3 regions of the Pseudomonas sp. S2_A02 genome follow, and region 3 is predicted to be linked to each of the others. Evidence: predicted binding sites of a transcription regulator. Region 3 holds the regulator's gene; each other region holds the start of a gene.
The links. The regulator FliA, encoded in region 3, starts transcription of late flagellar genes. The targets are predictions, from matches to a motif close to CTAAAGTTTNNNNNNNNNNNGCCGNTAA.

Region 1: a site for FliA is predicted at 3,317-3,344, ahead of AB4O41_RS13435 (methyl-accepting chemotaxis protein). Genes of this name have one in related genera too.
Region 2: a site for FliA is predicted at 3,585-3,612, ahead of AB4O41_RS23095 (flagellar protein MotY). Genes of this name have one in related genera too.

The regions. Positions count from the first base shown of each region.
Region 1 is NZ_CP162776.1:2,905,883-2,915,980, forward strand. It holds gene AB4O41_RS13415 (MFS transporter) at 1-551, opposite strand, end outside; partial or broken gene AB4O41_RS13420 (metal ABC transporter ATP-binding protein) at 691-813, opposite strand; gene AB4O41_RS13425 (PA4780 family RIO1-like protein kinase) at 858-1,751, opposite strand; partial or broken gene AB4O41_RS13430 (cache domain-containing protein) at 2,311-3,195, shown strand; gene AB4O41_RS13435 (methyl-accepting chemotaxis protein) at 3,397-4,101, shown strand; gene AB4O41_RS13440 (AraC family transcriptional regulator) at 4,272-5,063, opposite strand; gene AB4O41_RS13445 (bile acid:sodium symporter family protein) at 5,148-6,176, shown strand; gene AB4O41_RS13450 (acetyl-CoA C-acetyltransferase) at 6,184-7,461, opposite strand; gene AB4O41_RS13455 (3-oxoacyl-ACP reductase) at 7,581-8,933, shown strand; gene AB4O41_RS13460 (MaoC family dehydratase) at 8,936-9,790, shown strand.
Region 2 is NZ_CP162776.1:5,040,677-5,050,774, reverse strand. It holds partial or broken gene AB4O41_RS23105 (hypothetical protein) at 509-1,091, shown strand; gene AB4O41_RS23100 (argininosuccinate synthase) at 1,267-2,484, opposite strand; gene AB4O41_RS23095 (flagellar protein MotY) at 2,613-3,521, opposite strand; gene pyrC (dihydroorotase) at 3,679-4,725, shown strand; gene rnt (ribonuclease T) at 4,722-5,399, shown strand; gene AB4O41_RS23080 (peroxiredoxin) at 5,474-6,076, opposite strand; partial or broken gene AB4O41_RS23075 (bacterioferritin-associated ferredoxin) at 6,390-6,587, shown strand; gene bfr (bacterioferritin) at 6,810-7,283, shown strand; gene grxD (Grx4 family monothiol glutaredoxin) at 7,477-7,818, opposite strand; gene AB4O41_RS23060 (molybdopterin oxidoreductase family protein) at 7,916-10,024, opposite strand.
Region 3 is NZ_CP162776.1:1,906,747-1,916,844, reverse strand. It holds gene flhF (flagellar biosynthesis protein FlhF) at 1-285, shown strand, start outside; gene fleN (flagellar synthesis regulator FleN) at 403-1,233, shown strand; gene fliA (RNA polymerase sigma factor FliA) at 1,230-1,970, shown strand; gene AB4O41_RS08735 (chemotaxis response regulator CheY) at 2,138-2,509, shown strand; gene AB4O41_RS08730 (protein phosphatase CheZ) at 2,540-3,328, shown strand; partial or broken gene AB4O41_RS08725 (chemotaxis protein CheA) at 3,382-5,624, shown strand; gene AB4O41_RS08720 (protein-glutamate methylesterase/protein-glutamine glutaminase) at 5,674-6,804, shown strand; gene AB4O41_RS08715 (flagellar motor protein) at 6,804-7,544, shown strand; gene motD (flagellar motor protein MotD) at 7,557-8,450, shown strand; gene AB4O41_RS08705 (ParA family protein) at 8,494-9,282, shown strand; gene AB4O41_RS08700 (CheW domain-containing protein) at 9,400-10,098, shown strand, end outside.

The DNA.
Region 1 (10,098 bases), 1.0 Mb from region 3:
AACCGCAGCGGCACAATCAACAACGCCGCCAGCAGGTAAGTGGCTACGTTCAAGGCAAACACCGTTTCAAAGCCAAACCCCGCCACCAACAAACCCGCCACCAGACTCCCGCCGACCATCGCCGCAGACGACGCCGAGGTAATCCAGGCATTGGTCTTGAGCAGCTGCGCCTTATCGATCATGTGCGGTAATTGGCTGTTGAGGCCAATGGCGAACATCGAATTGCCGAACCCCAGGCCGAACGCGATCAGCGGTAACAGCAGCGCTTGTTGGCTGACCGGCAACACCAGCAGCAAGCCCAGCAAACCGGCGCGCAGCAGGTCGAAGGCAATCAGCGGCAGACGCCCGGCCCAGCGGCGATAGAACCGGGTGCCGATCAGACTGGCAAAGATCCCCCCGGCTACACGGCTGGCGAGGAAGATGCCGACGCTCATGGCGCTGTTGCTGAGCAGATAGACGTAAGTGGCCAGGGCGACCATGTTGAGGAAAGCGCCGAAGTCCGAAATCAGCCGGGCGGCGATGATCAGATGGGCATTGCGGGTGGAATTCACATTCAGTCCTTGAGTGTGGGTGTTTCGAGCGGTGCAGTATGTAGGAGGTTTTATGTTGAAGGCGATGGCCCTTTCGCGAGCAGGCTCGCTCCCACAATAAATCGGTGCCTGGCGCAGATTTTGTGTTGGCGCAAAACTATTGTGGGAGCGGGCTTGCTCGCGAATGCGGTGTGTCATTCAACATCAATGTCGACTGATCTACCGCTTTCGCGAGCAAGCCCGCTCCCACATTTGTTCTTCGGTGTTTGGGGGATTCGGGCAGGCATCTACAAAAAACCCGGCCGAAGCCGGGTTTTGGTCAACCGATTACTGCATCCACGGTGGAGGCGGCTCTTCGGCCTTGCTCGGTGGCGCATCGTCCGCCGCCCGAACCGCTTGACGACGCTCTTCATCGAGACGGGCCGCCTCGATCTCGCGCATGATCCCGCCAACGTCTGCCAGCTCTTCCGGCTCGTCGAACTCGCCGGTCAATACACTGGCCGGGTGCAGGGTGCCGGCTTCGTACAACGCCCACATTTCCTTGGCGTACTTGGTGCGTTTCAACTCCGGTGCAAAACGACCGAAGTACGACGCCATGTTGCCCACGTCCCGCTCCAGCATGTTGAACGCGTGGTTGTTGCCTGCCGCATCCACCGCTTGCGGCAGGTCGATGATGACCGGGCCGGTCGGCGTCAGCAGTACGTTGAACTCGGACAGGTCACCGTGCACCAAACCGGTACACAGCATCAGCACGATCTGCGAAATCAGAAACGCGTGATATTCGCGTGCCTGGTCCGGCTCCAGCACCACATCGTTCAGACGCGGCGCGGCATCACCGTACTCGTCGGCCACCAGCTCCATCAGCAGCACGCCTTCAAGGAAGTCATACGGCTTGGGTACCCGCACACCGGCACCGGCCAGTCGGAATAACGCCGCCACTTCGGCATTCTGCCAGGCGTCTTCGGTTTCTTTCTTGCCGAACTTGGAGCCCTTGGCCATCGCTCGAGCCTGCCGGCTGTTGCGCACCTTACGGCCTTCCTGATACTCGGCCGCCTGACGAAAACTGCGTTTATTCGCCTCCTTGTAGACCTTGGCACAACGCAGCTCGTTGCCGCAGCGCACCACATAAACAGCTGCTTCTTTACCACTCATGAGTGGGCGCAGCACCTCGTCGACCAGACCGTCCTCGATCAGGGGTTCAATGCGTTTTGGAGTCTTCATCAGCTTTTATTGTGGGTCCTTTATTACCAAACACGCGAAAGTCATTCGTTATACGGCAATCCTCTCATTCGCGGGAGGGGTTGCCGACCTATGAACGTTCCCATGAACATCAAGAAGCACACAATGTGCCGGATTAATCAGGTGCAACTCATTGACCGCTCAGGATCATAGCTGAGCCTGCGCCACTTGTTGACGAAGGGCTACAGGGGCATTTGCGACAGAATCTGACACGTAGATCCCTACCCTTCGCCGGATTTTTCTCAACAGGCCTCAATTTCCCCGTTCCTCAGCCGAAGGCATTAGAGAGAACAGGAATTGTCCGACAGTCGAAAACATTTACAGCTGCCAATAATCCGCGAGTCATCTGCACTGCGTGGGCCTATAAGAAAAAACTGGAGCGCGGATGAACATCAAACAGAAGTTGACCTGGGCGTTTGCAATCATCGCCTGCTTGCCCGTGGTGCTGGTCGCCACCCTCGTGGTGCTGAACTTGCGCAGCGATGCCAAGGATAATTTCGTCGATGGCAGTGGCCGCGAAATTCGTCAGGTCAGCAATGCCATGCAATTGTTCTTTGACGGCATCAGCCAGAACGTCGATTACCTGGCCGGCCAGCCGCTGATCAAAGCAGGCGACGCCAGCGTAAAAAGCCGGGTCAGTGCCGACGCCGCGCAACTTCCCGAAAGCGAGATGGACACAAAGCTGTTGGACTTGTTCACTGGGCTGGCCACCAGCCACCCGGCTTATTCCTATGTGTCTTACGGCTTGTCCAGCGGTGGTTATGCCACATGGCCGGCTGACCCGAAAATGGCCAATTACGACCCACGTGTTCGCCCCTGGTACAAGACGGCCTTGGCCAACCCAGGCAAGACGATGCGTACTGAGGCCTATTACTGGGCCGGTGACGACGCCGTGCTGGTCAGTACCGTGCGCACGGTGGCCAATCAGCTGGGGGCCCAAGGCGGAGTGCTCGCCATCGATGTGTCCCTCAAGCAGCTCACCGAAATCGTCAAACAGATCAAACTCGGCGAAACCGGCTACCTGATGCTGGTGGAAAACACCGGCACAATCCTGGTAGATCCGAAGCAACCGGAACACAACTTCAAAGCGCTCAATAGCCTCGGCGACGGCTACGCGCAACTGGCCAAGTCCGGTAAAGGGCTGGTGGAAGTCGAGCTCAATGGCGAACGCTACATGGCCAACGTCTGGCCATCGGAACAACTGGGCTGGACCTTTATCGGCCTGATCAAGCAGACCGACGTGATGAGTTCGGCCACACAACTGACCTGGCTGATCGCGATCATCGCGGCAGTATTGGCGGTGTTTTTCGCCATCGTCGGCGCCAGTTTCGCCAGCCTGATCGTGCGACCGATCCGCAGCGTGGCCAGTGGTCTGGAAGGCATCGCCCAGGGTGAAGGCGACCTGACCAAGAACCTGCACATCCGTGGCAGCGACGAAACGGCTCAATTGGCCAACTGGTTCAACCAGTTTCTGGCGGCGATTCGCAACCTGATTCAAAGCATCGGCGGCGCCGCGACCAAGATCCTCGCCACCTCCCAGAGTTCGACGCAAGTCTCCAGCGACATGGCCGAAGCCGCCGGGCGCCAGCGTGAAGCGGTGGACATGGTGTCCACGGCGTTCCACGAAATGGTCGCCACCGCCAACGAAGTCGCACGCTCCTGCAGCCAGGCCGCCGAGTCGGCCGACAGCGGCCAGCGCCAGGCGCGCGAAGGACAGCAGCAGATCGATGCCGCAGTAAGCAGTGTTGATCGCTTGAGCCAGGAAATCGAACAATCGGCGCAATCGATGCAACAGCTCGAGCGCGACAGCAACGACATTCAGTCGATCCTCGGGACCATTCGTTCTATCGCTGAACAGACCAACCTGCTGGCGCTGAACGCCGCCATCGAAGCGGCCCGGGCGGGTGAACAGGGTCGTGGTTTTGCGGTAGTGGCGGATGAAGTTCGCGCCCTGGCCAAACGGACGGCCGACTCCACGGCGGAAATCGACGGACTGCTCGGCAACCTGGCCAAGCGCACCAGCCAGGTGACTCAGCAGATGCATGCGAGCCTGGAAGTGTCTCAGCAATCGGTGACGCGTATCGGCGAAGCGCGCAGCAGCTTCGGGCAGATTCGTGAGTCGGTGGATGTGATTCGCGACATGAACACTCAGATCGCCACAGCGGCTGAGGAGCAGCATCAAGTGGCGGAAGACATCAATCGCCACATCAGCCAGATTCATGGCGATGCGCAGTTGGTGGCGGAACTGGCGAACTCGGCGCGGCTGGATTCTCAGAGCCTGGCGGGGTTGTCGAATGAGCTGGATGGGTTGGTTCGGCGGTTCAGAACCTAATATCCAGGAACACCGCAGATCCAGTGTGGGAGCGGGCTTGCTCGCGAAAGCGGACTGTCAGCCAACAGAGATGTTGAATGTGATGGCCTCTTCGCGGGCAAGCCTCGCTCCTACAGGGATCGCATCCGACACAACACCTGTAGGAGCGAGGCTTGCCCGCGAAGGCGTCATTACTGCCTAAACAACTCCCCCGGGGTAAACCCGAACAACCCCTTGAACGCCGCAATAAACGCCGACGTCGAGTCGTACCCGCAAGACAGCGCGGCATGGGTCACGCTGTTCCCCTCTTCCAGCAAACTCAACGACGACAGTAGCCGCATGCGCTGCCGCCAGCCACGGAAGCTCAAGCCGGTTTCACGCTGGAACAAGCGCATCAAGGTTTTCTCCGACGTGCCCAAACGCTCGGCCCACTCCTGCAAGGTCGCATTGCGCTCAGGGCTGTCGATCAGCTCGTTGCACAAGCCCAACAACCGTTCATGCCGGGGCAGCGGCAGGGAAAAACCCACTTCGGGCAGACTCGCCAACTGATCCAGCAACACGCCCACCAATCGCGCCTCCTGGCTGTCGCCCTGTGGATACTCCACCGGCAACAGGCAAAAACGCTTGATCAGTTCCCGCGCCAATGGCGTGACTTCCAGCACCCGGCAACGCCCGTCCGCCCATGGGCAGTCCTCACGGCGCACGTACAGGCTGCGCATCTCGGCACGCATTGAGGTCACGACCTGATGCTGGAGATCCGCCGGAATCCAGATGCCCCACTGCGGCGGTGCAAAGAAACTGCCTTCGGCGGTGTGCACCCCGAGAACGCCGCTGATGGCGTAGGAAAACTGCACCCAATCGTGACGATGCGGCGACGTCCACGAACCGGCGTTCAGACTTTCCGCTCGCGCATACAACGGGCGCGGCAACGCCGTCAGCGCCGGGATCGTGCGTTCGAGGGAAAGTTGTCCGTTAGTCGGCATTGATTGGCCTTATGTCGCAAGACGGCTGATGAAGCCGACGTTAGGCTAAGTCATCAATTCTTACAAACGTATTCGGTGCCGGTCATGCATGCCTTCAAACACCTCAAACGCGTGGTCACCGACTGGTTCTTGTGCGGCATGCTGATCGCCACGCTGCTGGCGTATGTCTTCCCGATCTTCGGCGCCACGGGTGGCCGGATGCATGCGGAGTACGTGATCAACATCGGCGTGTTTCTGGTGTTCTTCCTGCACGGGGTCAACCTGTCCAGCGAGCAAATCCGTCATGGCCTGAGGAACTGGAAGCTGCACGTGATGGTTCAAACTTTCACCTTTACGGTGTTTCCGCTGATCTGGCTGGTGAGCGACAAACTGCTGGGTTCGCACATTCCGTCGCTGCTGATGCTCGGTTTCCTCTACCTCTGCGCCCTGCCCTCGACCATCTCCTCGTCTGTGGCCCTGACCGGTAGCGCGGGCGGCAATGTACCGGCGGCCATTCTCAACGCGAGCCTGTCCAGTGTGCTGGGGATTTTTCTGACGCCGTTGCTGGTGAGTTTCGTGGTCGGTAGCGGCGCTGGTGGTATCGACCTGGGCTCAACCCTGCTCGACCTGTGCGCCATGCTGCTATTGCCGCTGGTGCTCGGGCAATTGCTGCGGCCGTTGCTGGGCAAGCTTTTCGCTCGGCACAAACGCTATACCAACATCGCCGACAAACTAGTGATTCTGCTGCTGGTGTACTCGGCGTTCTGCAACTCGATGGTGTCGGGGATGTGGCAGCAACAGGGCAACAGCGTGATTCTGACTGCGCTGATGGGCAGTGCGATTTTGCTGGCAATCATCCTGTGGATGACCACCCGCACCGCTCGCGCGCTGAAGTTCAGCCCTGCCGATGAGATTGCTGCGGTGTTCTGCGCCAGCAAAAAATCCCTGGCGGCCGGTGCACCGATGGCGGCGCTGATCTTCGGCGCCAACCCCGGCCTTGGCTTGATCCTGCTGCCGATCATGATCTATCACCCGTTGCAGCTGATCGTCTGCTCGGTGATGGCCGAGGGTTACGCCAACCGCAACCGGGAACTGGCCGCGCAGCAACGCGCGGCAGTGCTCAACCCCCAGTAATCAGCAATCAGCGCTCGATAATCGCCGTCACGCCCTGACCGCCCGCTGCGCAGATCGAGATCAACCCTCGGCCCTTGCCCGCCGCGTCCAGCAGCTTCGCCAGGTTGGCGACGATGCGCGCACCGGTGGCGGCAAATGGATGCCCGACGGCCAGTGAGCTGCCCTTGACGTTGAGGCGGCTGCGGTCGATGGAGCCCAACGGCGCGTCGAGACCGAGACGGGTTTTGCAGAATTCCGGATCTTCCCAGGCCTTCAATGTGCACAGCACTTGCGCGGCGAACGCTTCGTGGATTTCGTAGTAATCGAAGTCCTGCAAGGTCAGGCCATTGCGCGCCAGTAATCGCGGCACGGCATAAGCCGGCGCCATCAGCAGGCCTTCGGCACCGTTGACGAAATCCACCGCCGCCGCTTCGCCGTCACGCCAATAGGCGAGGATCGGCAAGCCGCGCTCTTTCGCCCAGTCCTCACTGCCCAGCAACACGACCGACGCACCATCGGTGAGTGGCGTCGAATTGCCTGCGGTCAGGGTGCCCTTGGCGTTTTTCTCAAAGGCCGGTTTCAGTGAAGCCAGTTTTTCCAGGGTCAGATCCGGGCGCAGGTTGTTATCCCGGGTCAGGCCGAGGAACGGCGTCATTAAATCGTTGTGCCAGCCTTCGGCGTAGGACGCGGCCAATTTCTGATGGCTTTCCTGGGTCAGCTGATCCTGCTCGTCGCGCGGGATGCTCCAGGTTTGGGCCATCATTTCACAGTGTTCGCCCATCGACCGGCCGGTGCGCGGCTCGCCGATGCTTGGAAAGTCGGGCATCAAGTGGCGGGGACGCAGTTGCAGGAAGGTTTTCAGTTTGTCAGCGGTGCTTCGGGCGCGGTTGGCCTGCAAGAGGATCTTGCGCAGGCTTTCGTTGACCCCGATCGGCACGTCCGAGGCGGTGTCGACGCCGCCGGCAATGCCACATTCGATCTGACCCAGGGCAATTTTGTTCGCCACCAACAGCGTCGCTTCCAGCCCCGTGCCGCAGGCTTGCTGGATGTCGTAGGCCGGCGTCATCGGCGACAACCGCGAGCCCAGCACGCATTCGCGGGTCAGGCCGTAATCGCGCAAATACTTGAGCAGCGCACCAGCTGCCACTTCACCCATGCGCACACCGTGCAGGTTATAGCGCTCGATCAGGCCTTCCAGCGCTGCGGTGAACATCGCCTGGTTACTGGCAGTGGCGTACGGCCCGTTGGACCGGGCAAAGGGGATACGGTTACCACCGATAATCGCGACGCGGCGCAGCTGAGTCATGAAAAGCTCCCTATTCTGTGGTGACTACAATCCTCAAGCGTAGGCCGTATCTCGTGGGTCGAACGACTAATTGCCGTTCATGGTCCACACTTTTAACCCCAGCTGATGGAGCGTGATTCATGTCTGACCGTTATATCGACTTCGCCAATTCGTCCATCGGCCATCGTGTGGTTGGTGCCCTGGGTCTGCCGTCGCCGGTACGACTGGAACGCTGGCAAGCAGGCCGGCTGCGGCCTATCGAGGGGGCGCTGTTGATTGGCGGTGGCCCGTTGGCGGAAAAAGTCAGCACGCTCGCCAACCGCCTGACCGACACGATTTACAGCTACGGCACCGATCCGACCGTTGCCACCGAGTGGATTCCCGGACACGGCCAGAAACTCAAAGCCGTGGTGTTCGACGCCAGCGATCTGGTGCAGGTCGATCAGCTGAAACAGCTGCGCGAGTTCTTCCAGCCGCTGATGAAAAACCTCGATCACCATGCGCACCTGGTGATTCTGGGCCGGGCGCCAGAGACCTTGAGCGATCCGTTCGCCGCCAGTGCACAGCGTGCGTTGGAAGGTTTCAGCCGTTCGCTGGCCAAGGAACTGCGTAGCGGCGGTACTTTGCAGCTGCTCTATGTTGGCGAAGGTGCCGAAGATCAACTGGAAGGCCCATTGCGGTTTTTCCTCTCGCCCAAAAGCGCGTTCATTTCCGGGCAAGTCATTCGCTTGAAGGCGTGTGAGGCGCAGGTGATGGACTGGAGTCGCCCCTTGTCAGGACGCAAGGCACTGGTGACAGGCGCTGCCCGTGGCATCGGCGCTTCGATCGCCGAAACCCTCGCCCGCGACGGCGCCGAGGTGATCCTGCTCGACGTGCCACCGGCCAAAGCCGATCTCGAAGCCCTGGCCGCACGCCTCGGCGGGCGCGGCATCACGCTGGACATCTGCGCCGAAGATGCCGCCACGCAACTGATCGAACATCTGCCCGATGGCATCGACATCGTGGTTCACAACGCCGGGATCACGCGGGACAAAACCCTGGCCAACATGACCCCGGAATTCTGGGACGCGGTGCTGGCGGTCAACCTCAACGCGCCGCAAGTGCTGACCAAGGCGTTGCTCGACAGCGGCACTCTGCGCGACAACGGCCGAGTGATCCTGCTGGCGTCCATCAGCGGCATCGCCGGCAATCGCGGGCAAACCAATTACGCCGCGAGCAAGGCCGGGTTGATCGGCCTGGCCCAAGCCTGGGCGCCGCTACTGAGTGAGCGCGGCATCAGCATCAATGCCGTGGCGCCAGGGTTCATCGAAACCCAAATGACCGCAAACCTGCCCTTCGGCGTACGCGAAGCCGGGCGACGCTTGAGTTCGCTGGGCCAGGGCGGCCTGCCACAAGACGTCGCCGAAGCCGTGGCCTGGCTGGCACAACCGGGCACCGGAGCGTTTACCGGGCAAGCGTTGCGCGTGTGTGGACAAAGCGTTTTGGGAGCCTGACCATGACCACCGACTGGCACACACTCCATAGCGAACCGGGCCTGAAAACGCTGTATGTGAAAGCGGCAACGCGCCGCAAAATCACCGGCACCACACTGCCTGACCTGGGTTATCACTGCTGGGTCAATGTCGATCCGAAACGCCTGGAGGCTTATCGCAAGGTGTGTGGTTTCGCCGACAACGGGCTGCTACCACCGACGTATCCACACATCCTGGCGTTTGCCTTGCAGATGCATTTGCTTACCGCCAAAGCGTTTCCGTTTCCGCTGCTGGGGCTGATTCACTTGAGCAATCGCATCCGCATCTTGCGCCCCATGGGCGGCGTACACCGGGTGCGGGTCAGCGTGAAAGTGCAGAACCTGAAACCCCATGCCAAGGGTGCGACGTTCGATTTAGTGACGACACTCGACGATCAGTTGGGGCCGCTGTGGGAGGCTGAAAGCCAGATGCTCTGTCGCGGCGTCAAACGGGAAGGCGAGCCTGTCGAGGAAGCGTTTGCATCAACGCTGTCGCTGACCGAAGTAGCCCACTGGAAAGCACCCGCGGACATTGGCCGGCGGTACGCCAAGGTGTCCGGAGACTACAACCCGATCCACCTGAGTGCGATCAGCGCGAAGCTCTTTGGTTTTCCCAGTGCCATCGCCCATGGCCTGTGGAACAAGGCACGTACGCTGGCAGCCCTGAGCGAACATTTGCCGACGGCAAACGTCGAGATTGCGGTGCAGTTCAGAAAACCGGTGCGCCTTCCCAGTGAAGTGACGCTGATGTCCAGCGCGGCGGGGTCCAGCGGAGATTTTCAGTTGGTGGGGGCGGGGGATTTGGAACACATGGTTGGGCAGTGGCGGCCTGTTGCGTGATTGTTCGGCGCTGTCATTGCCAGCGTCTGCGAAATTAGCTTCGCGGGCAAGCCTTAATGCCTGTCAGTTAAGCGAAATTTCTGTAGGAGCGAGGCTTGCCCGCGAAGAATGCACCGCATTTTTTCAGGTATTACGCGTCATCGTTCTTCGCGGGCAAGCCTCGCTCCTACAAGTGGAGCGGCGTGCACCCGCCCTTCACCACTCAACAGGCCGAGCGTTAGCTCGCCTGCCGCTTTTGATTTTGATTTTGATCTGCCCGCCCCTTCGGGAGGCTGAGTGGAGGTGTTCATCTGGGGATTGGCGCGCAG
Region 2 (10,098 bases), 3.1 Mb from region 3:
GTCGTTTCACCCATGGCATGCCGTCACCCCCGGCCACTCGCAGCGAGAGACATAGCCTACAAACAACGCGGATTATTCCTACAAAAATTCATTGCCACACGAAGAGCCAGAGACTTTACTGGCCCAATATCGCTCAGCGCTTCGACATTTTTTTGTATCGCCTTACAACAAAAAAAACACAAAAACAGGGTTTGATGCCGATAATCCAACACACATCGACTATTGAGCTACCCTTAAAAGTAACGGGCATTTTCCAATACTCTTCGAGACCTGACTCAAACAATCAAGAACAAACTCACACACTGTAACACTTCACTAACAACAGCCCCCTACAAATCTAAAAAAACAAGTAGCCACACCCACCCCTTCACAACAACACAGTTACTATAACAGCCTCCATTATTGGAGCAAAAAAAGAGTTCACCATAACAGCATAAAAACCTAATATATTAGTTATTACCACTCTTACAAACCCATCGAGAGAACACATACTTCATGAGTAGAAAATATGATAAAACTCAGAAAAAAAATCACCAACCCGATGACAATCATCGCAATCTTTGCAGCATTATCTGAAACTTCGGCCGCTGTATCTCTCCCCTTTCTTGATAACGAGGAGAGAGCGCTCTATGTCTGGTTTCTGATTAGCTTCCCCCTTTTATTTACTTTTTCTTTTCTTTGCCACACTCAATTTCAACTATCGGTCGCTTTACGCGCCCTCCGATTTCGAGAAGGAAGAACATTTCATAAAAGCCATGGACAACGCTGATCACTCGGAAAACACCCCATCCAGGGTAACGCACGAAAGCTCGGCGCCACACCATGTGCGCCTGCCTGTTCCCCTAAAGGATCTGCACATCGTTGATGCGCGGTGGATACACAAAAAAATGGCGTTAAGCGCCCTGGTGGAAAGTATTCAGCATCCTCCGGATAATCCTGCACAAGTGATCGTATTTCTCACGTGTACCGACTCGGATAAATTACTGAAGGACAATACACTCAAACATTGGAAACAAATAAAGAAACAGAACAGCTCAACATTCTGTATTTCCTACAACTTGAGTTCACAGGGCGTGACGGTTGTGGGCTAGGTATTGAATGGCCGCACACCAGAAGACAGTCCTTGAAGCTAGATCAAGGACAGGAAGCAGAAGGAACGGTTAGCAGAAACAAGAAGAAAGCGAATACACAATATGCAGCAGCCCCCTTTCAGATGTGTGGCCCTGTCATCGACAGGGCCACACATCCATTACCGACTCAAAGGTCTCAGAAAAGCTTCCGGCCTTTGTTCGCCGCAATGCGCATACGCAAGGCGTTGAGCTTGATGAAGCCCGCCGCATCGGCCTGGTTGTAGGCGCCGCCATCTTCCTCGAAGGTCGCGATGTTGGCGTCGAACAACGACTCGTCGGACTTGCGGCCGGTGACGATCACGTTGCCCTTGTACAGCTTCAGGCGCACTACGCCGTTCACGTGGGCCTGGGAAGCGTCGATCATCTGTTGCAGCATCAGACGCTCTGGGCTCCACCAGTAACCGGTGTAGATCAAGCTGGCGTATTTAGGCATCAGCTCATCTTTGAGGTGAGCCACTTCGCGGTCCAGGGTGATCGATTCGATCGCACGGTGAGCGCGCAGCATGATGGTGCCGCCAGGGGTTTCGTAGCAGCCACGGGACTTCATGCCCACGTAACGGTTCTCGACGATGTCGAGACGGCCGATACCGTGTTCGCCACCGATACGGTTCAAGGTCGCCAGCACGGTGGCCGGGGTCATTTCGACGCCGTCCAGTGCGACGATATCGCCGTTGCGGTAGGTCAGTTCCAGGTACTGTGGTTTGTCAGGAGCGTTCTCCGGGGAGACGGTCCATTTCCACATGTCTTCTTCGTGCTCGGTCCAGGTGTCTTCCAGCACGCCGCCTTCATAGGAGATGTGCAGCAGGTTGGCATCCATCGAGTACGGGGATTTTTTCTTGCCGTGACGCTCGATCGGGATCGCGTGCTTCTCGGCGTAATCCATCAGCTTCTCGCGGGACAACAGGTCCCATTCGCGCCACGGAGCGATCACTTTTACGCCTGGCTTCAAGGCGTAGGCGCCCAGTTCGAAACGAACCTGGTCGTTGCCCTTGCCGGTCGCGCCATGGGAAATGGCGTCAGCGCCGGTTTCATTGGCGATTTCGATCAAGCGCTTGGCGATCAACGGACGAGCGATGGAAGTACCCAGCAGGTACTCGCCTTCGTAAACGGTGTTGGCGCGGAACATCGGGAACACGAAATCGCGCACGAATTCTTCGCGCAGATCGTCGATGTAGATTTCTTTTACGCCCATGGCCTGTGCCTTGGCGCGGGCCGGTTCGACCTCTTCGCCCTGACCCAGGTCAGCGGTGAAGGTCACTACTTCACAGTTATAAGTATCCTGCAGCCACTTGAGGATCACCGAAGTGTCCAGGCCGCCGGAATACGCCAGAACGACCTTGTTTACGTCCGCCATGCCATCACTCCACGGGGTTCTACGGAAAGCCGTCAAGTCTACCGCTCATGCAGGACAATTTACAGAGGCGCGACAGCTTATGACGACGAAGCGACAGATTATGTCGAGCGAGCGACGAATTAGCAGGTTCAGGAGGTCTTCGGGCTGCCCACGGAAGCAGTGGCTGGAGGCGCCGGTTTCTCGGTCGGCGCTACCCGTTCAAGGCGTACGGCTACCCGGCGGTTCTTCGCCCGGTTGGCGGCATTGTTGTTCGGCACTAAAGGATAGCGCTCACCGTGAAAACGCAGGGTGATCTGCGATTCCTGAATACCATTGGCCTTGAAGAAGTCCATCACGGCCAGCGCCCTGCGTCGTGACAGTTCACGGTTGGTCAGGCGATTGCCGCTGTTGTCGGAATGGCCGTCGAGCTCAATGTGATTGACCGTCGGATCGGCTTTCATGAATTCCAGCATGACCTGCAGATGGGCCTTGGCTTGAGCGTCGAGATCGATGCCCTCCCCTGGAAAGCCGACTTCGGACTGCTTCACCTGCTCGAAATTCTGCGGCAGCAACTTGGCCACGCAACCCTGATAGTCACTATAGGCCTTGCTGAATTTGACCGGCAGCAGACGGACTTCAGATACCCGACCGTCGCCCGAGGAGTGTCGAACCAGCGGGCTGCGGCCATCCATCAAACCGCTTATCAGGCGCCCGGCCTGAACTTGCGAGCTGTTGAACAGCACGTTACCACGGCCGATTCGCACCGAGCCCAGGTTGATGTCACCACGTCCCGGTTGCCAGGGCGCAGCGGCCGCAAGCAGGGTTGCCGAACCGCCACCGATCATCGAGTTGTAGGCCTTCAGACGAAATGTTGCCTGCTCGCCGGCGCGACGCACGAACTCACCCGAGCCGAAATCAGTGATCGGTTGAGCCAGGCGGCATTCGAACTTGTCACCTTCGACCGTCCACTCGATGCTCTCCAGACGGGTCTGGAAAGTGAGCGCCATCGCAGGAAGGCTGGCAAACACACTGAGCAAGGCTAAATAACGCTGGCGCACGGGAGGCTCCACTGGCTTCTGCAACAAAAAGACCAACACACATATTTACGGCGTACCTGTTGGATATCGGAAGCTTGCCGTAAAACTTGATAGCGAGTGCCTGGAAGAGTCTTTTCCGGTAGCATTCCCCTGAGTTTGACCCGCCTGGAATCCCCTCATGTCCGACCGCCTGACCCTGCTGCGTCCCGACGACTGGCATATTCATCTTCGCGATGGTGCTGTGTTGACCAATACCGTCGCGGATGTCGCGCGCACCTTTGGTCGCGCCATCATCATGCCCAACCTGGTGCCTCCGGTGCGCAACGCTGCTGAAGCCAATGGCTATCGCCAGCGAATTCTCGCTGCTCGCCCGGCCGGCAGCCGTTTCGAACCGCTGATGGTTCTGTACCTGACCGACCGCACCCAGCCCGAAGAAATACGTGAAGCCAAGGCCAGCGGTTTCGTTCACGCCGCCAAGCTGTACCCGGCCGGCGCGACTACCAACTCGGATTCTGGCGTCACCAGCATCGACAAGATTTTCCCCGCACTCGAGGCCATGGCCGAAGTCGGGATGCCCTTGTTGGTTCACGGTGAAGTCACCCGTGGCGATGTCGACGTTTTCGATCGCGAAAAAATCTTCATCGATGAGCACATGCGTCGTGTGGTCGAGCGTTTCCCGACCCTCAAAGTGGTGTTCGAACACATCACAACCGCCGACGCCGTGCAGTTCGTCAACGAGGCTTCGGCCAACGTCGGCGCAACCATCACCGCGCACCACCTGCTGTACAACCGCAACCACATGCTGGTGGGCGGGATTCGGCCGCATTTCTACTGCCTGCCGATCCTCAAGCGCAATACCCATCAGGAAGCCCTGCTTGACGCCGCCACCAGTGGCAGCGACAAGTTCTTCCTTGGCACCGACTCGGCGCCCCATGCCCAGCACGCCAAAGAAGCGGCTTGCGGCTGTGCCGGTTGCTACACCGCTTATGCAGCGATCGAGATGTATGCCGAAGCCTTTGAACAGCGCAACGCGCTGGACAAGCTCGAAGCCTTCGCCAGCCTCAACGGCCCGCGTTTCTACGGCCTGCCAGTGAACACCGATCGCATCACCCTGGTCCGCGATGAGTGGACCGCCCCAACCAGCCTGCCGTTTGGCGAGCTGACCGTAATCCCGCTGCGCGCCGGTGAAAAACTGCGCTGGCGCCTGCTGGAGGAACACGCGTGAGTGAAGACCATTTCGACGACGAACAGGACGGTAATGGCGGCGGAGGCGGTTCTCGCCATCCAATGGCAGCCAGGTTCCGTGGTTACCTGCCGGTTGTTGTCGACGTAGAAACCGGTGGCTTCAACTCGGCCACCGATGCCCTGCTGGAAATCGCCGCCACCGTGATCGGCATGGATGAAAAAGGCTTTGTGTACCCTGAGCACACCTATTTCTTCCGGGTCGAACCGTTCGAAGGCGCGAACATCGAAGCGGCGGCCCTGGAGTTCACCGGGATCAAGCTTGATCACCCGCTGCGCATGGCCGTGAGTGAAGAAGCGGCCCTGACCGATATCTTCCGCGGTGTGCGCAAGGCTCTGAAGGCCAACGGTTGCAAACGGGCGATTCTGGTCGGGCACAACAGCAGCTTCGACCTGGGCTTCCTCAACGCCGCTGTCGCGCGCCTGGACATGAAACGCAACCCGTTTCACCCGTTCTCCAGTTTCGACACCGCAACCCTCGCCGGCCTGGCTTACGGTCAAACCGTATTGGCCAAGGCCTGCCAGGCAGCGGATATCGACTTCGACGGTCGCGAGGCCCACTCGGCCCGCTACGACACCGAGAAGACGGCTGACCTGTTCTGCGGCATCGTCAATCGCTGGAAACAAATGGGCGGCTGGGAAGACTACAACGACTGATGCCAGTCGCCGGTTTATCCCGCCCATAAAAAAACCGGCCTTATCAGCCGGTTTTTTTATGCCTCGAACGTGCCTTACAGCGCAGCAGCGTTCTCGGTCAGGTAAGCCGCAACACCTTCGGTGGAAGCGGTCATGCCTTTGTCGCCTTTTTTCCAGTTGGCAGGGCAAACTTCGCCGTGCTCTTCGTGGAATTGCAGAGCGTCGACCAGACGGATCAGCTCTTCAATGTTACGGCCCAGCGGCAGGTCGTTGATGATCTGCGAGCGGACAACGCCTTTGTCGTCGATCAGGAACGCGCCACGGAAAGCCACGCCGCCTTCGGACTCAACGTCGTAGGCCTTGGCGATTTCGTGCTTCAGGTCGGCCGCCATGGTGTAGCGAACTTCGCCGATGCCACCATTGTTGACCGGGGTGTTGCGCCAGGCGTTGTGGGTGAAGTGCGAGTCGATCGAAACGGCTACCACTTCCACGTTGCGTGCCTTGAAGTCAGACATGCGGTTGTCCAGAGCGATCAGCTCGGACGGGCAAACGAAGGTGAAGTCCAGTGGGTAGAAGAACACCAGGCCGTATTTGCCTTTGATGGCCGAGGACAGGGTGAAGCTGTCTACGATTTCGCCATTGCCGAGTACGGCCGGTACGGTGAAGTCAGGGGCTTGTTTGCCTACGAGTACGCTCATTGGATATCTCCTGGTGTAATAACGGTGAAGAACAGGGTTCGTATCAGCCTGCCACCTCAGGCGACAGCCCTGTGACACGATCCCCCTTCGCAAAGGCCGACCATCATACACCGCGTTTTTGGCCTGTCCTCAACGGTTTTTTCTGCCAGATGAAAGGCCGCCGTTATATTTTCTTCAGGGAAGGTCTTAGAAGACGCCGTTCGTCAGTCACACGCCTTTATGAAGAAAAGCTTTCAGAAACCACTTTGACAATCATTCTCGTTAACATTAAGATCCATCGCAATTGAGTCACAACCAGCGACGGTTCTCACTTATGTATGTCTGCCTCTGCACTGGCGTCACCGACGGTCAAATCCGCGATGCAATCTATGAAGGTTGCTGCAGCTATCGGGAAGTACGTCAGGCCACCGGCGTTGCCAGCCAATGCGGTAAATGCGCCTGCCTTGCCAAGGAAGTGGTCCGTGAAACCCTGGGCAAACTGCAATCGGCCCAGGCGGCGATCCCCCTTCCCCGCAGAATTTACCGCCGCATAACTATCGTATTTCAAAGAACCGGACTTGATGTCCGGTTTTTTTATGTCTGCAAATCAATCGCTTAGATGCCAGACGCGGAACAAAAACATTCTTATTCCGATTAATTTTCATTTAAGTTTCAATAACTTAGGTTTGACACCCTTAATTACGCGGCTCAAACTCTGCCTTTATAGACAGCTAATACAGGGCAGGACCCCATCATGAAAGGCGACATTACAGTCATCCAGCATCTCAACAAGATCCTTGCCAATGAGCTGGTCGCGATCAATCAATACTTTTTGCATGCGCGCATGTATGAAGATTGGGGCCTGAACAAGCTCGGCAAGCACGAGTACCACGAATCCATCGACGAGATGAAGCACGCGGACAAACTGATCAAGCGCATCCTGTTCCTTGAAGGTCTGCCGAACGTCCAGGACCTGGGCAAGCTGCACATCGGCGAACACACCAAGGAAATGCTTGAGTGCGACCTGAAGATCGAACGCGACGGCCATGCCGATCTGAAAGTCGCTATCGCTCACTGCGAAACTGTCGGTGACTTCGGTAGCCGTGAACTGCTCGAAGACATTCTTGAATCCGAAGAAGAACATATCGATTGGCTGGAAACCCAACTGGGCCTGATCGATAAAGTCGGTCTTGAGAACTATCTGCAATCGCAGATGGGCGAAGAGTAAATGCTACGCCGCTAATCGCGATGCAATAAAAAGCCCCGCTCTCTTTTAAGAGGCGGGGCTTTTTAATGACCGGATTTCAGGCTCACCCTAGAGCAAATGTGGGAGCGGGCTTGCTCGCGAAAGCGGTAGGTCAGTCAACTTATCTGTTGAATGTTGTACCGTCTTCGCGAGCAAGCCCGCTCCCCACAGCGAATCAGGCGTCGGTCTTGTTGGCTGCAGCAGCTTCAACAGCAGCCTTGATCGTCGCTTGCAACGAACCGTCAGCAGACATTTCGGTCATGATGTCGCTACCGCCGACCAGCTCACCACCGACCCACAATTGCGGGAAGGTTGGCCAGTTGGCGTACTTTGGCAGGTTGGCGCGGATTTCCGGGTTCTGCAGGATGTCCACATAGGCAAACTTTTCGCCACAGGCCATGACAGCCTGAGCGGCTTTCGCGGAGAACCCACACTGTGGGGCATTCGGCGAGCCTTTCATGTAAAGCAGAATGGTGTTGTTGGCAATCTGCTCTTTAATCGTTTCGATGATATCCATGGAGCACCTCGGCTGAACTTTCCGACTCAGTGGTCGGCACGGTGGCGCATTGTAACGGAAACCCGAGCGCCATGCTCGGCCTCCCCGACAGTCATGTTCACGCCGCCGCCACGGTCACCGGTACGCCATTCAACGCCGCATTACCCGACAACTCATCGAGCTGACATTCGTCAGTCAAGTCATTGGCGCTGGAGCCGGGTTGGCCGCTGGCAATCGTCATCTGCACACCCGGTCGCGCATGACCCCAACCGTGAGGAAGGCTGACCACACCTTTCATCATATCCAGGCTGGCGATCACTTCAACCTCGATCACGCCGACTCGCGAACTGACGCGCACCCGCTGCCCATCGCAGAGCCCGCGGCTGGTCAAATCGTCCGGGTTCATCAGCAGTTGATGGCGAGGTTTGCCCTTCACCAGACGGTGATAGTTGTGCATCCATGAGTTGTTGCTGCGCACATGACGGCGGCCGATCATCAGCAGCTCATCGGCGGCCGGTGCTTGCAGTACCGCGAAGCGCGCCAGGTCGGCGAGGATCTCGACAGGCGCTGCCTGGACTCGCTGATTGGCCGTTTTCAAGCGTGGCGCCAAGTTGGGTTTAAGCGCGCCCAGATCGATACCGTGAGGATGATCGAACAAGGTCGCCAGCGACAACTTGTGTTCCGAAGCGTCGCCATACAGACCCATCCGCAGCCCTTGGTCGATCATCTGCGCCGGTGCGATAGTCGGTTTCAGTTCCTTGCCGGTCTTGGTCGCAAAGGCTTTGGCCAGCCCCACGAAGATTTCCCAGTCATGCAGCGCGCCTTCAGGCTTGGCGAGGATCGCCCGGTTGAAGCGGGTGACGTTGCGCACCGCGAACATGTTGAACGTGGTGTCGTAATGATCGTTTTCCAGCGCGGAGGTCGACGGCAGGATCAGGTCGGCATAACGCGTGGTTTCATTGATGTACAGGTCGACACTGACCATGAACTCCAATCCATCCAGTGCCTGCTCCAGTTGCCGGCCATTGGGCGTGGACAGCACCGGATTACCCGCCACGGTAATCAGCGCGCGGACCTGCCCTTCCCCTTCGGCGAGCATCTCTTCGGCCAGTGCCGATACAGGCAATTCTCCAGCGTATTCCGGACGCCCGGACACCCGGCTCTGCCACCGGTTGAAATGCCCGCCCGAGGTCGATGCCACCAGATCCACTGCAGGCTCGGTGCACAACGCACCGCCCACCCGATCGAGGTTGCCGGAGACCAGATTGATCAATTGCACCAGCCAATGGCACAGGGTGCCGAAAGCCTGAGTCGAAACGCCCATGCGGCCGTAGCAGACCGCTGTCGGCGCTGCCGCGAAGTCCCGTGCCAATTGACGGATCTGCTCGGCAGGCACTGCGCACAGCGGGCTCATGGCCTCGGCGGTGAAACCGGCGATCGCCTCACGCACGTCATCCAGGCCGTCGACCGGCAAATGACTGTCACAGGTCAAGCCTTCGGCGAACAGGGTATTGAGCAGCCCGAACAACAGCGCCGCATCGCCACCGGGGCGCACGAACAGATGCTGATCGGCAATCGCCGCCGTTTCGCTGCGACGCGGATCGACAACCACCACTTTGCCGCCCCGGGCCTGAATCGCCTTGAGGCGCTTCTCTACATCCGGGACGGTCATGATGCTGCCGTTGGAGGCCAGTGGATTGCCACCCAGGATCAGCATGAAATCGGTGTGATCGATGTCCGGGATCGGCAATAGCAAGCCGTGGCCGTACATCAAGTGACTGGTCAGGTGATGGGGCAACTGATCGACCGACGTCGCGGAAAACCGGTTACGGGTTTTCAACAGGCCGAGAAAATAATTGCTGTGGGTCATCAACCCGTAGTTGTGCACGCTGGGGTTGCCCTGATAGACCGCCACCGCGTTCTGCCCGTGACGCTCCTGAATCGCCGCCAAGCGTTCGGCCACAAGGCTGAAAGCATCTTCCCACTCGATAGGCTGCCATTCGCTGCCTACTCGCAGCATCGGCTGACGCAGGCGATCCGGATCGTTCTGGATATCTTGCAGGGCAACCGCTTTGGGGCAGATATGCCCGCGGCTGAAGGTGTCTTGGGGGTCACCCTTGATCGAGGTGATCTGTACGCCGCTGCCTTCGACCTCGGTGGTCTCGATGGTCAGGCCGCAGATGGCTTCACACAGGTGGCACGCACGGTGGTGGAGAGTCTTGGTCATGGCCAGTCTCTGTTTTGTTCTGGGCGGGCAATATCGGCCGCGGGAACAAAACTATGGCGCGCGACTCGCCCCTT
Region 3 (10,098 bases):
GCCGCTTATCATAGTTACAAGCGTTGCGGGCTAGCTGGCTGCATCCTGACTAAACTGGATGAAACGGCAAGCCTGGGTGAGGTGTTGAGCCTGGCCATCAGTCATGAATTGCCGGTGGCTTACCTGACCGATGGCCCGCGGATCCCGGATGATTTGCATCTGCCGCGTCGTCATCAGTTGGTCAGCCGCGCCGTTAGCGTGCAAATGCAGGAAGAACCCAGCGAAGAAGCCATGGCTGATATGTTCGCTGACCTCTACCACAGTCCGACCAAGCGGGTTGGCTGAGGTATTAATGAACAGTTTTTGTACCTACATCGATGGTCTGCCAATGCATTGTTCAGTTAGTGAACGCGCAGCCAGTAATGTGGCCTCCGTCTAAGTAAGACAAGGTAAAGAAATAACATGGGCAGCATGCATCCCGTACAGGTGATCGCGGTGACCGGCGGCAAAGGTGGCGTCGGGAAGACTAACGTGTCAGTGAACTTGTCCCTGGCTCTAGCTGAGCTCGGCCGGCGCGTCATGCTGCTGGACGCCGATCTGGGGCTGGCGAATGTCGACGTCCTGCTGGGGCTGACACCCAAACGTACTTTGGCCGATGTGATCGAAGGCCGGTGTGAGCTGCGCGACGTGCTGCTGCAAGGGCCCGGCGGTATCCGCATCGTCCCGGCCGCGTCCGGCACCCAGAGCATGGTTCATCTGAGCCCGGCCCAGCATGCCGGCCTGATCCAGGCCTTCAGCGACATCGGCGACAACCTCGACGTATTGGTGATCGACACCGCTGCGGGCATTGGTGACTCGGTAGTCAGTTTCGTGCGCGCAGCCCAGGAAGTCTTGCTGGTGGTGTGCGACGAACCAACCTCCATTACCGACGCCTACGCGCTGATCAAACTGCTGAACCGCGACTACGGCATGAATCGTTTCCGCGTCCTGGCCAACATGGCGCAGAGCCCGCAGGAGGGCCGCAACCTGTTCGCCAAGTTGACCAAGGTCACCGATCGTTTTCTTGACGTCGCCTTGCAATACGTTGGCGCGGTGCCTTACGACGAAAGCGTGCGCAAGGCCGTGCAGAAGCAGCGTGCCGTCTACGAAGCCTTTCCCCGTTCCAAGTGCGCTCTGGCATTCAAGGCCATTGCGCAGAAGGTCGATACCTGGCCGCTGCCGGCCAACCCGCGTGGGCATCTGGAATTTTTCGTCGAGCGCCTCGTGCAACAAACGGCAGGACCCGTCCTATGACAGCCAGTGGTTACAACCTCTACAAGAAGTCGGCACGTGACGCGCAGTACGAACTAATCGAGCGTTACGCGCCACTGGTCAAACGCATTGCCTACCATTTGCTGGCGCGTTTGCCGGCCAGTGTCCAGGTCGAAGACCTGATCCAGGCCGGCATGATCGGCCTGCTTGAAGTATCAACCAAATACGACGCCAGCAAAGGCGCGAGTTTCGAGACGTACGCGGGCATTCGAATCCGCGGCGCGATGCTCGATGAAGTGCGCAAGGGGGACTGGGCGCCACGTTCGGTTCACCGCAATACCCGCATGGTCAGCGACGCGATTCGCTCGATTGAAGCTAAAACCGGCCGTGACGCTAAAGATCACGAAGTTGCGGCCGAACTCCAATTGAGTCTCGACGATTATTACGGGATTTTGAACGACACCCTCGGCAGCCGGTTATTCAGTTTCGACGATCTGTTGCAGGACGGCGAACACGAAGGGCTGCATGAGGATGGCGCCAGTGCTCATCTCGAGCCGTCACGCGATCTGGAAGATGAACGCTTCCAGGCGGCGCTGGCGGACGCGATTGCCAATTTGCCGGAGCGTGAGCGACTGGTGTTGGCGCTGTACTACGACGAAGAGTTGAATCTCAAGGAAATCGGTGAGGTCCTGGGGGTCAGCGAATCGCGGGTCAGCCAGTTACACAGCCAGTGCGCGGCCCGTTTGCGGGGGCGTTTGGGGGAGTGGCGAGCGCGCTGAAGGCAGTGTGGGGACACTGCGAATGGAGCAGGTGTGGTGTTGAACCGCACCGGTTTCGATCTGTTGTGCTCCAGACAGTCATTGAGTGCTTTGCCGGATTGATTGAAATGGCGTGTCCAGGTGCTGGGCGCGTTTAAGACTGCTTGGAGGTCGAATTGAACAAGAACATGAAAATCCTCATCGTTGATGACTTCTCAACGATGCGGCGGATCATAAAAAACCTGTTGCGTGACCTTGGGTTCACCAACACGGTCGAGGCTGACGATGGCGTCACTGCCATTCCGGTTCTCAACAGCGGGGGCATCGACTTTCTGGTAACGGACTGGAATATGCCTGGCATGACCGGCATCGATCTGCTGCGTCACGTGCGCGCCGATGAAAAGCTCAAGCACCTGCCGGTGCTGATGGTGACCGCTGAAGCCAAGCGCGAGCAAATCATCGAAGCCGCTCAGGCGGGTGTGAACGGCTATGTGGTCAAGCCATTCACGGCTCAAGCGTTGAAAGACAAGATTGAAAAGATCTTCGAACGCATCGGTTGATGTGCAAAGCCAGTCCGTCACGGGGGAGCTATGGAGCAAAACGAATCTTCACAGGGCGATTTCGAATCGACCCTGAAAAAACACGCGGTCGAACTGGTCGAGAGCCTTGAAAAAGGCAGGTTCGGCGACGCTGTGCAACTGATCCATGAGCTCAACCAGACCCGTGACCGCGGCCTGTATCAGGAAGTGGGCAAGCTCACCCGCGAGCTGCATAGCGCGATCGTCAATTTCCAGATTGATCCGCACATGCCGCAAGCCGAGGAAGTGTCTCAGATCACCGATGCCACTGAGCGCCTGGGTTATGTGGTCAAGCTGACCGAGGCTGCGGCCAACCGCACCATGGACCTGGTGGAAAACGCCACACCGTTGATCAACGGCCTGAGCGATGAAGCTCAGGCGCTGAGCACGGATTGGGGGAGGTTCATGCGTCGCGAAGTCGGGGCTGAAGAGTTCCGCGAACTGGCCCGGCGCGTCGACGGTTTCCTGACACGCAGCAGTGAAGACAACCGCGTCGTGTCGAGCAACCTCAACGACATTCTGCTGGCCCAGGATTACCAGGACCTCACCGGTCAGGTGATCAAACGCGTGACCCAGTTGGTCACCGAAGTTGAAAGCAACCTGCTCAAGCTCGTGCTCATGGCCAGCCAGGTAGACCGCTTTGCGGGTATCGAACATGACCGTGAAGCGATGCTGGCTGAAAAAGATCCACAAAAACATCTCTCTCAGGGTGAAGGTCCGCAGATTCATGCCGATAAAAGAGAAGACGTTGTGTCCGGTCAGGACGATGTGGACGATTTGTTATCCAGCCTAGGATTTTAGAGTTTTAGCATTTTAGGTTTTTTAGGTTTTTAGACCTCAGGAGCACCCCCTTAATGAGCTTCGGCGCCGATGAAGAGATCCTTCAGGATTTCCTGGTTGAGGCCGGCGAGATTCTAGAGCAACTGTCCGAACAGCTGGTCGAGCTTGAAAGCCGACCGGATGATGCGGATTTGCTCAATGCAATTTTTCGCGGTTTTCACACTGTAAAAGGGGGCGCCGGCTTCCTCCAGCTCAATGAGCTGGTGGAGTGCTGTCACATCGCCGAGAACGTGTTCGACATCCTGCGCAAGGGTGAACGACGCGTCGACTCGGAACTGATGGACGTGGTTCTCGAAGCACTGGACGCGGTGAACGGCATGTTCAGCGAAGTCCGCGAACGCAGCCCAATCACGGCTGCCACACCTGAATTGCTGGCTGCTCTGGCCCGCCTGGCCGAGCCGCAAACCGCCGATGAAGCGGCACTTGTCGCTGAAGTGGTGCAAGAGCCGGCCGCTGAAAGTGAATCCGGCGACATTACCGATAACGAATTCGAACAACTGCTGGACTCGCTGAATGCCGTCAAGGCTCAGGCCGAGGCGCCTGTGGTTGCTCCGCCTGCCGCCGATACGGCGACCAGCGACGAAATCACCGATGCCGAGTTCGAGTCGTTGCTCGATCAATTGCACGGCAAAGGCCAGTTCGCCGCCGATGCAGTGGTCGCTGCGCCCGCAGCATCGGCTGTCCCGAAAGCGGCAGGCGACAGCTCCGACATCACCGATGACGAGTTCGAAGCACTGCTCGATCAGCTGCACGGCAAAGGCAACTTTGCGGTCGATGCGCTGGAATCGGCAATTGCTTCGGCTCCGGCCCGGCTGCGCCAACCGCTAAAGCGGCCGGCGGTGATCTGATCTCCGATCATGAGTTCGAATCGCTGCTCGACGAATTGCACGGTAAAGGCAAGTTCACTGAAGTGGGCGCCGGTTCTGCTGCTTCGGCGGTCGCAACCCCAGTCGTCAAGGCTGCGGCGCCGGCACCTGTCGCCAAAGCGCCTGAGCCAAAAGCCCAAGCGCCCAAGCCTGCTGCCGCTGCTGCACCGGCGCCTGCTCGTGCCCTGGCTGCGCCGCCACCGGAAAAACCGGCCAGCGAAGCCGAGACTACCGTGCGGGTCGATACCGCGCGTCTCGACGAAATCATGAACATGGTCGGCGAGTTGGTACTGGTACGTAACCGCTTGGTCCGTCTGGGCCTCAACAGCGGCGACGAAGCCATGTCCAAGGCCGTGTCGAACCTCGACGTGGTCACGGCCGACCTGCAAACCGCGGTCATGAAGACCCGGATGCAGCCGATCAAGAAAGTTTTCGGGCGCTTCCCGCGTCTGGTTCGCGACCTGGCTCGCCAGCTCAAGAAAGAGATCAACCTGGAGCTGGTCGGCGAAGAAACCGACCTCGACAAGAACCTCGTCGAGGCCCTGGCCGACCCGCTGGTCCACTTGGTACGCAACTCGGTCGACCACGGTATTGAAGAGCCGGCTGAGCGCGAAGCGATGGGCAAACCTCGCAGCGGCAAAGTGATCCTGTCCGCTGAACAGGAAGGCGACCATATCCTGCTGTCCATCTCCGATGATGGCAAAGGCATGGACGCTGATGTTCTGCGCGGTATCGCCGTGAAGAAAGGCCTGATGGACAAGGATGCGGCAGACCGTCTCAGCGAGTCGGATTGCTTCAACCTGATCTTCGCTCCGGGGTTCTCGACCAAGACCGAGATTTCCGACGTCTCCGGGCGCGGCGTGGGCATGGACGTGGTGAAAACCAAGATCGCCCAGCTCAACGGCACCATCAATATCTACTCGACCAAGGGCAAGGGCTCGAAGATCGTCATCAAGGTCCCGTTGACCCTGGCGATCATGCCGACGCTGATGGTCATGCTCGGCAACCAGGCGTTCGCGTTCCCGCTGGTGAACGTCAACGAGATCTTCCACCTCGACCTGTCGCGCACCAACGTGGTGGACGGCCAGGAAGTGGTGATCGTGCGGGACAAGGCACTGCCTCTGTTCTACCTCAAGCGCTGGCTGGTCAGCTCCGCTGCTCACGAAGAGCAGCGCGAAGGCCATGTGGTGATCCTTTCGGTGGGCACTCAGCGGATCGGCTTCGTCGTCGACCAGTTGGTGGGCCAGGAAGAAGTGGTCATCAAGCCATTGGGCAAAATGCTCCAGGGAACCCCGGGCATGTCCGGCGCCACCATCACCGGTGACGGCCGCATTGCACTGATTCTCGATGTGCCGAGCATGCTCAAGCGTTACGCCGCACGGCGTATTTGATTCTGGGGGAGCGGGGCGACTGAGCCTCGCCCCGTCTAATGGAGTGTTTATGGCAGTCAAAGTCCTGGTGGTGGACGATTCGGGGTTTTTCCGCCGCCGCGTCTCGGAAATTCTTTCAGCGGATTCGAATATCCAGGTCGTCGGTACGGCGACCAATGGCAAAGAGGCGATCGATCAGGCGCTGGCCCTCAAACCAGACGTGATCACCATGGACTACGAGATGCCAATGATGGATGGCATCACGGCGGTGCGGCACATCATGCAGCGCTGCCCGACCCCGGTGTTGATGTTCTCCTCGCTGACTCACGAAGGCGCGCGGGTCACCCTCGATGCGCTGGACGCCGGCGCGGTGGACTTCCTGCCGAAGAATTTCGAAGACATCTCCCGTAACCCGGAGAAGGTCAAGCAACTGCTGTGCGAGAAGATTCTCAGCATCTCGCGCAGTAACCGTCGTGTCAGCACCTACAGCGCTCCGGCCCCGGTGGCTGCGCCAGCGCCGACGCCTGCGCCTTCGAGCATCAGCAGCTATGGCAGCGGCGCGCCTGCGCGTCCGGCCCCGGCACCGATTCCGGCTCGCACCCATGCAGCGACGCCGTCGTCTCCTGCGCCCAAACGCAAAGCCTACAAACTGGTCGCCATCGGTACCTCCACCGGTGGTCCGGTTGCCCTGCAACGGGTGCTGACGCAGTTGCCGGCCAACTTCCCGGCACCGATCGTGTTGATCCAGCACATGCCGGCAGCCTTCACCAAGGCCTTCGCCGAGCGTCTGGACAAACTGTGCCGCATCAGCGTCAAGGAAGCCGAGGATGGCGACATCCTGCGTCCGGGCCTGGCGCTGCTGGCACCGGGTGGCAAGCAAATGATGATCGACGGCCGTGGCGCGGTGAAAATCCTGCCGGGCGACGAACGTCTGAACTACAAGCCGTGCGTGGACATCACCTTCGGTTCGGCGGCCAAATCCTACGGCGACAAAGTTCTGGCGGTGGTACTGACCGGCATGGGCGCCGACGGTCGTGAAGGCGCGCGTCTGCTCAAGCAGGGCGGCAGTGCGATCTGGGCTCAGGATGAAGCCAGCTGCGTGATCTACGGCATGCCGATGGCGATCGTCAAAGCCGAACTCGCGGACGCGATATACAGCCTGGACGATATCGGCCGACACCTGGTCGAGGCGTGTCTCTGATGGATGTCCTCAGCCTTATCGGGATCATCATGGCGTTCGTCGCCATCATTGGCGGCAACTACCTTGAAGGCGGTCACCTCGGCGCACTGGCCAATGGCCCGGCGGCGTTGATCGTACTCGGCGGGACCGTCGGTGCGGCGCTGCTGCAATCGCCGATGAGCGCCTTCAAGCGCGCCATGCAGATTCTCGCCTGGATTCTTTTTCCTCCTCGCGTGGACCTGGCTGGCGGCATCGATCGCGTCGTGAACTGGAGTCTGACCGCCCGCAAGGAAGGTCTGCTCGGTCTGGAAGGAGTGGCCGACGCCGAACCCGACAGCTACTCGCGCAAAGGCCTGCAATTGTTGGTGGACGGCGCCGAGCCGGAAGCGATTCGCAGCATTCTGGAAGTGGATTTCTACACCCAGGAAAGCCGTGACATCGAAGCCGCCAAAGTCTTTGAAAGCATGGGCGGTTATGCGCCGACCATCGGCATCATCGGTGCGGTGATGGGCCTGATCCACGTCATGGGTAACCTGGGCGATCCGTCGCAACTGGGCAGCGGCATTGCCGTCGCTTTTGTCGCCACCATCTATGGCGTGGCCAGTGCCAACCTGATGCTGCTGCCGATTGCCGCCAAGCTCAAGTCCATCGCGTTGCGGCAGTCGCGTTATCGCGAGATGTTGCTGGAAGGGATTCTGTCGATCGCCGAAGGTGAAAACCCTCGCTCCATTGAGTTGAAGCTTCAGGGCTTCATGGATTAAGGGAATAACCTCATGGCTCGTCGTCGGCAACCTGAAGAGCACGTAAACCATGAACGCTGGCTGGTTTCCTACGCCGACTTCATTACGTTGCTGTTCGCTTTCTTCGTGGTGATGTACTCGATCTCTTCGATCAACGAAGGCAAGTACAAGATCATTTCCGAGGCGTTGATCGGGGTGTTTACCGATTCCGATCACGCCCTCAAGCCGATTCCTATCGGTGAAGAGCGACCGAAGACCGTGACCCCGGCCAAGCCGCTGGTCAAGGACAGCGAACAGATCGACGCCGGCATCGCCCAAGCCGCCAAAGATCCGCTCAAAAGCATCGCCGATGACATCAGCGCAGCGTTCGGCGACTTGATCAGCTCCAACCAGATGACCGTGCGCGGCAATGAGTTGTGGGTCGAGATCGAACTCAATTCCAGCCTGTTGTTCGGTAGCGGTGACGCCATGCCCAGCGACATTGCGTTCAACATCATCGACAAGATTTCCGCGATCCTCAGGCCGTTCGACAACCCGATCCACGTCGAAGGCTTTACCGATGATCAGCCGATTCGCACCGCGCAATACCCGACCAACTGGGAGCTGTCCTCGGCCCGTTCGGCGAGCATCGTGCGCATGCTGGCGATGCAGGGTGTGAACCCCGGCCGTCTGGCATCGGTGGGTTACGGCGAGTTCCAGCCGGTGGCCAATAACGCCACTGCCGAAGGTCGGGCGCGTAACCGTCGGGTGGTGTTGGTGGTTTCACGAAATCTCGATGTACGCCGCAGTCTCACCGGCACCGGAACCGCCAATGCGAAACCGGATGCCGCGTTGAAGCGGGCTGGCACACAAACTGCACCTACCCCGGTCAAGTCGCCGGGACGAGAGAGCGCCGTCAATTCTCCGTCACCCGCATTAATACGTTGAGCTATTTCTCGGTCGACCTTTTCGACCGGGAGGAACAATCCGAATGAGAGTCTGGGCAGTCGCCAATCAAAAGGGTGGTGTCGGTAAAACCACTTCCTCCATCGCTTTAGCCGGTTTGCTGGCTGAGGCGGGCAAGCGCGTGGTTGTGGTCGATCTCGACCCCCACGGCTCCATGACCAGCTACTTCGGTTACGACCCCGACAGTCTGGAACACAGCAGCTACGACCTGTTTCTGCACAAGGGCAGCGTGCCGCAAGGCTTGCCCGGTCAGTTGTTGATGCCCACCAGTGACGAACGCATTTCCCTGTTGCCATCGAGCACTGCGCTGGCAACCCTTGAGCGCCAGTCGCCGGGCCAGAGTGGTTTGGGCCTGGTGATCGCCAAGAGCCTGGCGCAACTTTGGCAGGACTTCGATTACGCCGTGATCGACAGCCCTCCATTGCTCGGTGTGCTGATGGTCAATGCCTTGGCGGCGAGCCAGCAGTTGGTGATCCCGGTGCAGACCGAGCATCTGGCCGTTAAAGGCCTGGAACGCATGGTCAACACCCTGGCGATGATCAATCGCTCGCGCAAACAGGCGTTACCGTTCAGCATCGTACCGACCCTGTTCGACCGTCGCACCCAGGCTTCCCTCGGCACACTTCGCGTGCTGCGCGACAAGTACCCGGAAGAAATCTGGCAAGGCTACATCCCGATCGACACCCGCTTGCGTGACGCGAGCCGGGCAGGGCTGACCCCTTCGCAATTCGATGGCAAGAGCCGTGGCGTTCTCGCTTACCGTGCACTGCTCAAGCATTTGCTGGCAGCACAACTTGTTCCGCAGGTGGCTTGAGATGAACCTCATTCCTGTAGGAGCGAGGCTTGCCCGCGAAGCAGACGCCTCAGTCGTGGCAGCTATACCGAGTTATCGTTTTTCGCGGGCAAGCCTCGCTCCTACAGGGGTGTGCCCGTGAATCGGCCGGTGAAGATCACCTCGCGTCCGCAACTGGCCCTCCAGTCCTATCTGGACGCCTTGCTCCAGGACGCAACCGAAGAGTTGCCGCCAGAAATCGAGGCACTGCCCGAGGTTGTCGAGGTTGAAGCTGTGCTGGATGAGTTCCAGGCTGCCGTGCTTGAAGAACAGGCTCGCGATGCGCAAAAACTGGCCGTGGCCGCTGCACCCATCGTTGCGCCAATGGTGAAAGCACCGGTGGTCGTGATCGAAGCGCCAGCACCGATTCTGGCGCCCGTATCGACGATTGCACCACTGCTGCAAGCGTTGGTGCCGCCGTTGGTTGAAGTTCATCTGCCACCCAGCAACACGCCGCCACCGGTGGAAACCGACGGTCGTCCGGCATGGGCTGCCGAGCCGTTCGAATGCCTGTTGTTCGACGTTGCCGGGTTGACCCTGGCGGTGCCACTGGTGTGCCTGGGCTCGATTTATTCCCTGGCCGGTCACGAGCTGACGCCGTTGTTCGGTCAACCGGAATGGTTCCTCGGGATCCTGCCGAGTCAGGCCGGCAACCTGAAAGTGTTGGATACCGCGCGCTGGGTCATGCCGGACCGTTATCGCGATGATTTCCGTCAGGGCCTGCAATACGTAATTTCGGTTCAGGGCTACGAGTGGGGGCTGGCGGTGCATCAGGTCAGCCGCTCATTGCGCCTGGAC